One region of the Microbacterium sp. NPDC058062 genome, then DNA from elsewhere that is predicted to be linked to it. Evidence: riboswitches for the same ligand, from Rfam matches in the RefSeq annotation. Region 1 holds a riboswitch; the other holds the start of a gene.
The links. Region 1 has a riboswitch for thiamine pyrophosphate ahead of ACFVSU_RS09285 (ECF transporter S component). Riboswitches for the same ligand answer to the same signal wherever they lie in the genome.

Region 1 (3,404 bases):
CGAGGCGTCTCCGGACGTGACGATGTCGACCTTGTCGCCCCACAGCGTCTCGACCTGGCCGGCCACGGTGCTCGCCGTCACGGAGGGCTTGGGCTGCAGCTCCGCCTCCATCTGCGCATACAGCGCGCGGGACGCGGCGAGTCGGGCCTCGTCGTTCGGCTGACCCAGCACCGACGCGTAGAGGCGCACGGTCTTGTCGCCGATCGTGACGTCCTTCGCCGAGAGCAGGTTCCAGGCGTCCAGCGTGCCGGTCTTGAGGCCCACCACGCCCGGATCGGCGAGGAGGCCGTTCGTGTTCTCGACGTGCCCGGCCCCCGGGAGGTCGACGGACTGCTTCGCGACGATCTCGGCGATGACCGGGTTGGCGAGCGCCTTCTGCGCGAGCGTCACGAGGGCCTCGGGACTCGCGGCGTTGCGCGGGTCCATGCCGGTGGGTTCGCGGACGGTGATCCCGGGGACACCGTGGGCGGTGAGCCAGGAGTTGGCGGCGGAGGCGTAGACGGCGTCGGAGGGCCAGATGCCCTGGGCCAGCCGGTCGGCGTAGTTGTTCGCCGAGCCGATGAGCATGCCCTCGAGCATCTGGTACTCGGTGAGGGAGCCTCCCACGGGGACGTCGAGCGCGGACTCGCCGCCTGCGCGGTACTGCCAGTAGCGCGAGCGGTCCGCCGACGTGAAGCGGTACTCCGGCCCCTGCTCGCCCACGGCGAGCGGCATCTCCTCGAGCACGACCAGCGCGGTCACGATCTTGGTGATGCTGGCGATCGCGTCGGGGTCGGCCGTGGAGGCGAGCGTTCCGGGGATGCCGGCGACCGCCTCGGCCGCGCTGCCCTCGGCAGGCCACGCGGGCGCGGCGGCGGGCGCCGCGATCGGCTGCACCTCCATCGCGGTGACGGTGGGCGCGACGGCGTGGAGCGGCCACAGCAGGGTCGTCGCCGCGTACGCGCCGACGACCGCCGCGATCGCGAGCGTGGGCACCACGACGGCGGCGCGGAACGGGGAGCGGCGCGGGGCGTCGGAGAGGAGGTCGGTCTCGACCGCCACGTACGGGGTCGCGGCCGCGGTCAGATCGGCGGGGGCGGCGCCGTGCTCGACGACCGTTTCGTCGACCCAGGCCAGCGCGGTGTGTTCGCCGGCGACCTCGGTGGGTGTCGGCGCGGTGGTGATCGTCCGAAGCGCGAAGTCCGACGGCTCGACGAGCTCCGCGGGGTTCCACGTCGCAACCGACGGCACGTCGGCGACGGGCACCGTCGCGATCGTCGGAGCGACCGCGGTCACGTCCACCGGAGCGGTGCTCGACGGCGGGTAGACAGCATCCGTCTCACCTGTCTGGATCGTGAGGATGCCGCCGTCGGGCGCGTCTTCGGAACCTGAAACCGGGACGGCACCGGTCTGCGCGCGTCGCGCGCGACGCGTGCGTGCAGGGGTGTCGTCCGAAGTCACCCCCCCAAAATACCTGCTGAACCGGCGGTATACTCGTCGCCAACACCACGGGAGTCCGGTGAGCCGGGCTGAGAGGAAGCGATCCACGCTTCGACCGTCGAACCTGATCCGGATCATGCCGGCGCAGGGAGGAGCAAATATGCACGCGTCCACGTCCGCATCCACCCCCGTTGCGGCTCACTCGAAGGCCCCGCGGAGCCTGCGTTGGCGGGTCGTCGACATCGTCGTCGCCGCGGTGCTCGGCGTCGCGATCGGCCTGGTCTTCTGGGCCTGGAACACCATCGGCGGCACCTGGTTCGTCGCCATGGACGGCCTCACCCCCGGCCTCGGCGGCATCGCCGTCGGCATCTGGCTCATCGGCGGCGTCATCGGCGGCCTCGTCATCCGCAAGCCGGGCGCCGCGCTGCTCGTCGAGGTGATCGCCGCGCTCGTGTCGATGCTCATCGGCAACGTGTGGGGCGTCTCGACGCTCTTCTCGGGCATCGTGCAGGGCCTCGGCGCCGAGCTCGTGTTCGCGATCTTCCTCTACCGCCGCTTCACGCTGCCCGTCGCGATGCTCGCCGGTGTCGGCGCCGCGGTGGGCGCGTGGGTGTTCGAGCTGTTCTACGGCAGCTCGCCGAACATCCTGAAGACCCTCGAGTTCAACGTGATCTACCTGGTGTCGCTGGCGGTCTCGGGCGCGCTGCTCGCGGGCCTCGTCGGCTGGATCGCGGTGCGCGGGCTGGCCGCGACCGGTGCCCTCAACCGCTTCGCCGTCGGACGCGAAGCGCGCCGCGAGGTCTGACGTGACGGCGACCCGCCCCGCCCGCATCACCGCGGCGGGCTGGGGGTGGCGCTACGGCGGCCGCCGGGCCGCTGCCGTCCACGACGTCTCGTTCACGATCGAGCCCGGGGAGCGCGTGCTCCTGCTCGGCGCATCCGGCGCGGGCAAGTCGACGCTCCTCGCCGGCATGGCAGGTCTCCTCGGCGGCGCCGACGAGGGGGACGAGACCGGCACGCTCCTCATCGACGGCGAGCGCGCCGAGGCTCACCGCGGTCGCGTCGGGCTCGTGTTGCAGGACCCCGACGCCGGCGTCGTGCTCTCGAAGGTGGGCGACGACGTGGCGTTCGGCTGCGAGAACCTCGGTGTTCCGGCCGCCCGGATCCCCGCTCGGGTCGTAGAGGCGCTGGATGCCGTCGGGCTCGACGTTCCGCTGACCCGGCCGACCAAGGCGCTCTCCGGGGGACAGAAGCAGCGCCTCGCCCTCGCCGGGGTGCTGGCGATGCGGCCCGGGGTGCTCCTGCTCGACGAGCCCACCGCCAACCTCGACCCGGACGGCGTCCGCGAGGTGCGCGACGCGGTCGAGCGTGTGGTGCGCGACACCGGCGCGACGCTCGTCGTGATCGAGCATCGCACCGCGGTGTGGGCCGATCTCATGGACCGCGTCATCGTGGTCGGGGCCGACGGCGGCCTCCTCGCCGACGGCACGCCCGCCGAGGTGTTCGCGCGCCACGGCGCCACGCTCGCAGCGGCCGGCGTGTGGGTGCCGGGCCACCCGGTCGATCTGCCGGTCCTCGCTTCCACCCGGGCCGACGCGCCGACGGCGGTCGCGGCATCCGCTCTCTCGATCTCCCGTGACGGCCGCACGATCGTGCGCGCGGGGCTCGACCTCGCCGTGCCGCGCGCGGCCGCGACCGTGATCACCGGGCCGAACGGCGCCGGCAAGTCGACGCTCGCCCTGACGCTCGCGGGGCTGCTGCCTGAGGCGGCGGGCCGCGTCGAGTCCGCGCCGGAACTCGCGGGCCGCTCCGGCCGGCGCCCCTCGAAGTGGACGTCGCGCGAGCTGCTCACGCGCATCGGCACGGTGTTCCAGGAGCCCGAGCACCAGTTCCTCGCCTCGACCGTGCGTGACGAGCTCGCGATCGGGCCGCGTTCGCGCGGCGTCGCCCCTGCCGCCGTCGACCAGATCGTCGACGAGCTGCTC
Region 2 (3,404 bases), on a different contig from region 1:
TCGCCGCCGCCGGGTCGTCCGCGCCGCAGATCGCCGACACGACCGCGATGCCCGCGGCCCCGGCGTCGCGGAGCGCCGCGACATCCGACTCGACGACTCCGCCGATCGCGACGCACGGCAGGTCGGTGCCCGCGGCGAACGCGGCGAAGCCCTCGACGCCGAGCGTCGGCGGGTGGTCGGGCTTCGTCGACGTCGGCCGGATGACGCCGACGCCGAGGTAGTCGATCGTGCCGCGGCGGGGGAGATGTGCCGCGGCACGGTGCTCCGCGGAGTTCGCGGTCCATCCGATCACCGCGTGCGCACCGAGCAGGCGCCGCGCGGTCTCCGGCGGCAGGTCGCTCTGGCCGAGGTGCACGCCGTCGACGCGGGCCCCGGCATCCCGCGCTGCCACGGCCACGTCGACGCGGTCGTTGATGAGGAGCAGGCAGCGGCGGTCGATGACGTCCGACAGCGCTCGCGCCTGGCGCAGCAGTTCCCGGGCGGTCACCGACTTCGCCCGGAGCTGCACGACGTCGACCCCCGCGCCCGCTGCGGCGTCGACCACGTCGACCAGCCGGTCGAACGGCAGGCGGTCGTCGGTCACGAGGTGCAGTGCGAGACGCGCGCCGAGCCCGCTCATCGGGTCGCCAGCACGTCGGCGACGCGCGCGTCGAGCTCGGCCGGCGCTGCGGCGACGGCGTCGAGCGCGTCGAGGAACGCCACGGCGAAGGTTCCCGGTCCGTCCGCGCGGGCCGCGGCCCGTTCCGACGCGGCCGCGTAGAGGACGGATGCCGCCACCGCCGCTTCGAACGGAGCGCACACGCCGACGAGCGCGGCCATCACCGCGCCGAGCGAACAGCCGCCGCCGGTGACGCGCGTGAGCAGCGCGTCCCCACCGTGGATGCGGACCACGCGCTCGCCGTCGGTCACGAGGTCGACCGGGCCCGACACGGCCACCACGCCGCCGGTGCGCAGCGCGAGCGACCGCGCGGCGCCGGCCGCAGCATCCGTCCCGTCCGTCGCGTCGACTCCGCGACCGCCGCCGCCTTCGCCGGCCACGGCGAGGATCTCGGAGGCGTTGCCGCGGACGATGGCGGGACGGTGCTCGAGCAGTTCGGCGGCGAGAGCGGTGCGCACGGGCAGAACGCCGACCGCGACCGGGTCGAGCACCCACGGGGTGCCGGCCCGCACCGCTTCGCGGGCGGCCTCGCGCTGCTCGGCGGTGGGGGTGCCCAGGTTCACCAGCACGCCGTCGGCCACGCCGGCGAAGAGTCCGGCCTCGCCCGGGATGTCGCACATGGCGGGGGCGGCGCCCACCGCCAGGAGCGCGTTCGCCGTGTAGTTCGTCACCACCGCATTGGTGATGCACTGCACCAGGGGCGAGGTCTCCCGCAGCACCGTCAGCGCGGCGGCGGGGGAGAGGGCGGACAGGTGGGCTTCGGTGCGCGCGTTCATCGCGACATCCCTTCGCTCGCATGATCGAGATCAGGTTCGACGGGTGTGTTCTCAGCCCGCCGTGCGGGCACCCCGTGTCACTGCCGAGCAATCTAGCAGGGGATCTCGACGGCCGATCGCCGTGTGTCCTCGGCGTGCGCCGTGCGCGTCCGGTCACGGTCGCCGAGCTCTCGAGTCGCGGTCGCGATGCGATGCGCTGAGCCTGCCGAAGTGTCGGCCCCACGCCGTAGGCTGGGGGAGTGACCACCGCCCTCTACCGCCGCTACCGGCCCGAGTCGTTCGGCGAGATGATCGGGCAGTCGCAGGTCACCGAGCCGCTCATGACCGCGCTGCGCGGCGACCGGGTCGGTCATGCGTATCTGTTCTCCGGCCCCCGCGGGTGCGGAAAGACCACGTCGGCGCGCATTCTCGCCCGCTGCCTCAACTGCGCTCAGGGTCCGACAGACACGCCGTGCGGCACGTGCGACAGCTGCGTCGAGCTGGGCCGTGGCGGCGGGGGTTCGCTCGATGTCGTCGAGATCGACGCGGCCAGCCACAACGGTGTCGACGACGCCCGCGACCTGCGCGAGCGCGCGGTGTTCGCGCCGGCCCGCGACCGCTTCAAGATCTTCATCCTCGACGAGGCGCACATGGTAACCCCGCAGGGCTTCAACGCCCTGCTCAAGCTCGTCGAAGAGCCGCCCGACCACGTGAAGTTCATCTTCGCGACGACCGAGCCCGAGAAGGTCATCGGCACCATCCGGTCGCGCACCCACCACTACCCGTTCCGCCTCGTGCCCCCGGCCGCGATGCTCGAGTACGTCGAGCAGCTGTGCGCCCAGGAGGGTGTGAACGTCGAGCAGGGCGTCCTGCCGCTCGTCGTACGCGCGGGCGGCGGATCGCCCCGAGACACCCTGTCGCTGCTCGACCAGCTGATCGCCGGCTCGGAAGACGCCAAGGTCACCTACGCCCGCGCGGTCGCGCTGCTGGGCTACACCCACGCCGAGCTGCTCGACGAGGTGATCGACGCCTTCGCCGCCTCCGACGCGGCGGCTGCCTTCGCCGCGGTCGACCGCGTGGTGCAGACCGGACAGGACCCGCGCCGATTCGTCGACGATCTGCTCGAGCGCCTGCGCGACCTCATCGTCGTGTCCGCGGCCGGCCAGGGCGCCGCCGCCGTGCTGCGGGGCGTCTCGGCCGAAGACCTCGCGCGCATGCAGCGCCAGGCCGACGCCTTCGGTCCGTCGCGGCTGTCGCACATCGCCGACCTCGTCATCGCGACGCTCGACGACATGACCGGCGCCACCTCGCCGCGCCTGCAGCTCGAGCTGATGGTCGCCCGCGTGCTGGCGCGCGGCGCCGGCGCCGCTCCCGTCGCCGCGCCGGCGATGGCCGCTGCACCGGCCCCCGCGACGACAGCTCCCGCGGCGCCCGCGCCCGCAGCATCTGCAGCGGCCGCGCCTGCAGCCGCTGCTGCCGCGCCCGCCGTGGCGGCGGCGCCGGCTCCAGCCGCGCAGCCTGCCGAGGCTGCGCCCGTGGCGACCCCTCCCGTCCCCGCCGGCCCGGTCACGCTCGACCGCCTCCAGCAGGCGTGGCCGCAGGTTCTCGCGCAGCTCGAGAACGTGAGCCGCTCGTCGTGGATGCTCGCTTCGGGTGCCCGCACCGTGGCGCTCGACGACGACGTGCTGACCCTGGCGTTCTCGAGCCAGAGCGACGTCGCGAAGTTCAAGCAGCTCGCCGCGGGCAAAGGCCCCAGCGAAGACCTGCGTCAGGCGATTCTGGCCGTGCTCGGCATCCGCGTGAAGTACATCGCCCGTCACGACGCTGCCGCTGGGTCCGGCGGTTCCGCTGGCACGGGTGGCCCGGCGGCGCCGGCGCCCTCGGGTCCCGGTCGCGAGGCTCCGCGTCAGGCTGCCGCACCTGAGGCAGCGGCCACCCGCACCGCCGCTGCCCCGCCGAGCGGGTCACGACCCGCTCAGGCTGCGGCACCG

Region 2: linked by a shared signal. The riboswitch ahead of thiM (hydroxyethylthiazole kinase) and the one ahead of ACFVSU_RS09285 (ECF transporter S component) in region 1 are both predicted to bind thiamine pyrophosphate.

Annotation. Positions count from the first base shown of each region.
Region 1 covers NZ_JBHVSC010000003.1:5,902-9,305, reverse strand. The annotation lists gene ACFVSU_RS09290 (D-alanyl-D-alanine carboxypeptidase family protein) at 1-1,440, opposite strand, end outside; TPP riboswitch at 1,478-1,587, shown strand; gene ACFVSU_RS09285 (ECF transporter S component) at 1,580-2,224, shown strand; gene ACFVSU_RS09280 (ABC transporter ATP-binding protein) at 2,226-3,404, shown strand, end outside.
Region 2 covers NZ_JBHVSC010000007.1:149,649-153,052, reverse strand. The annotation lists gene thiE (thiamine phosphate synthase) at 1-619, opposite strand, end outside; gene thiM (hydroxyethylthiazole kinase) at 616-1,434, opposite strand; TPP riboswitch at 1,425-1,519, opposite strand; gene ACFVSU_RS20485 (DNA polymerase III subunit gamma and tau) at 1,674-3,404, shown strand, end outside.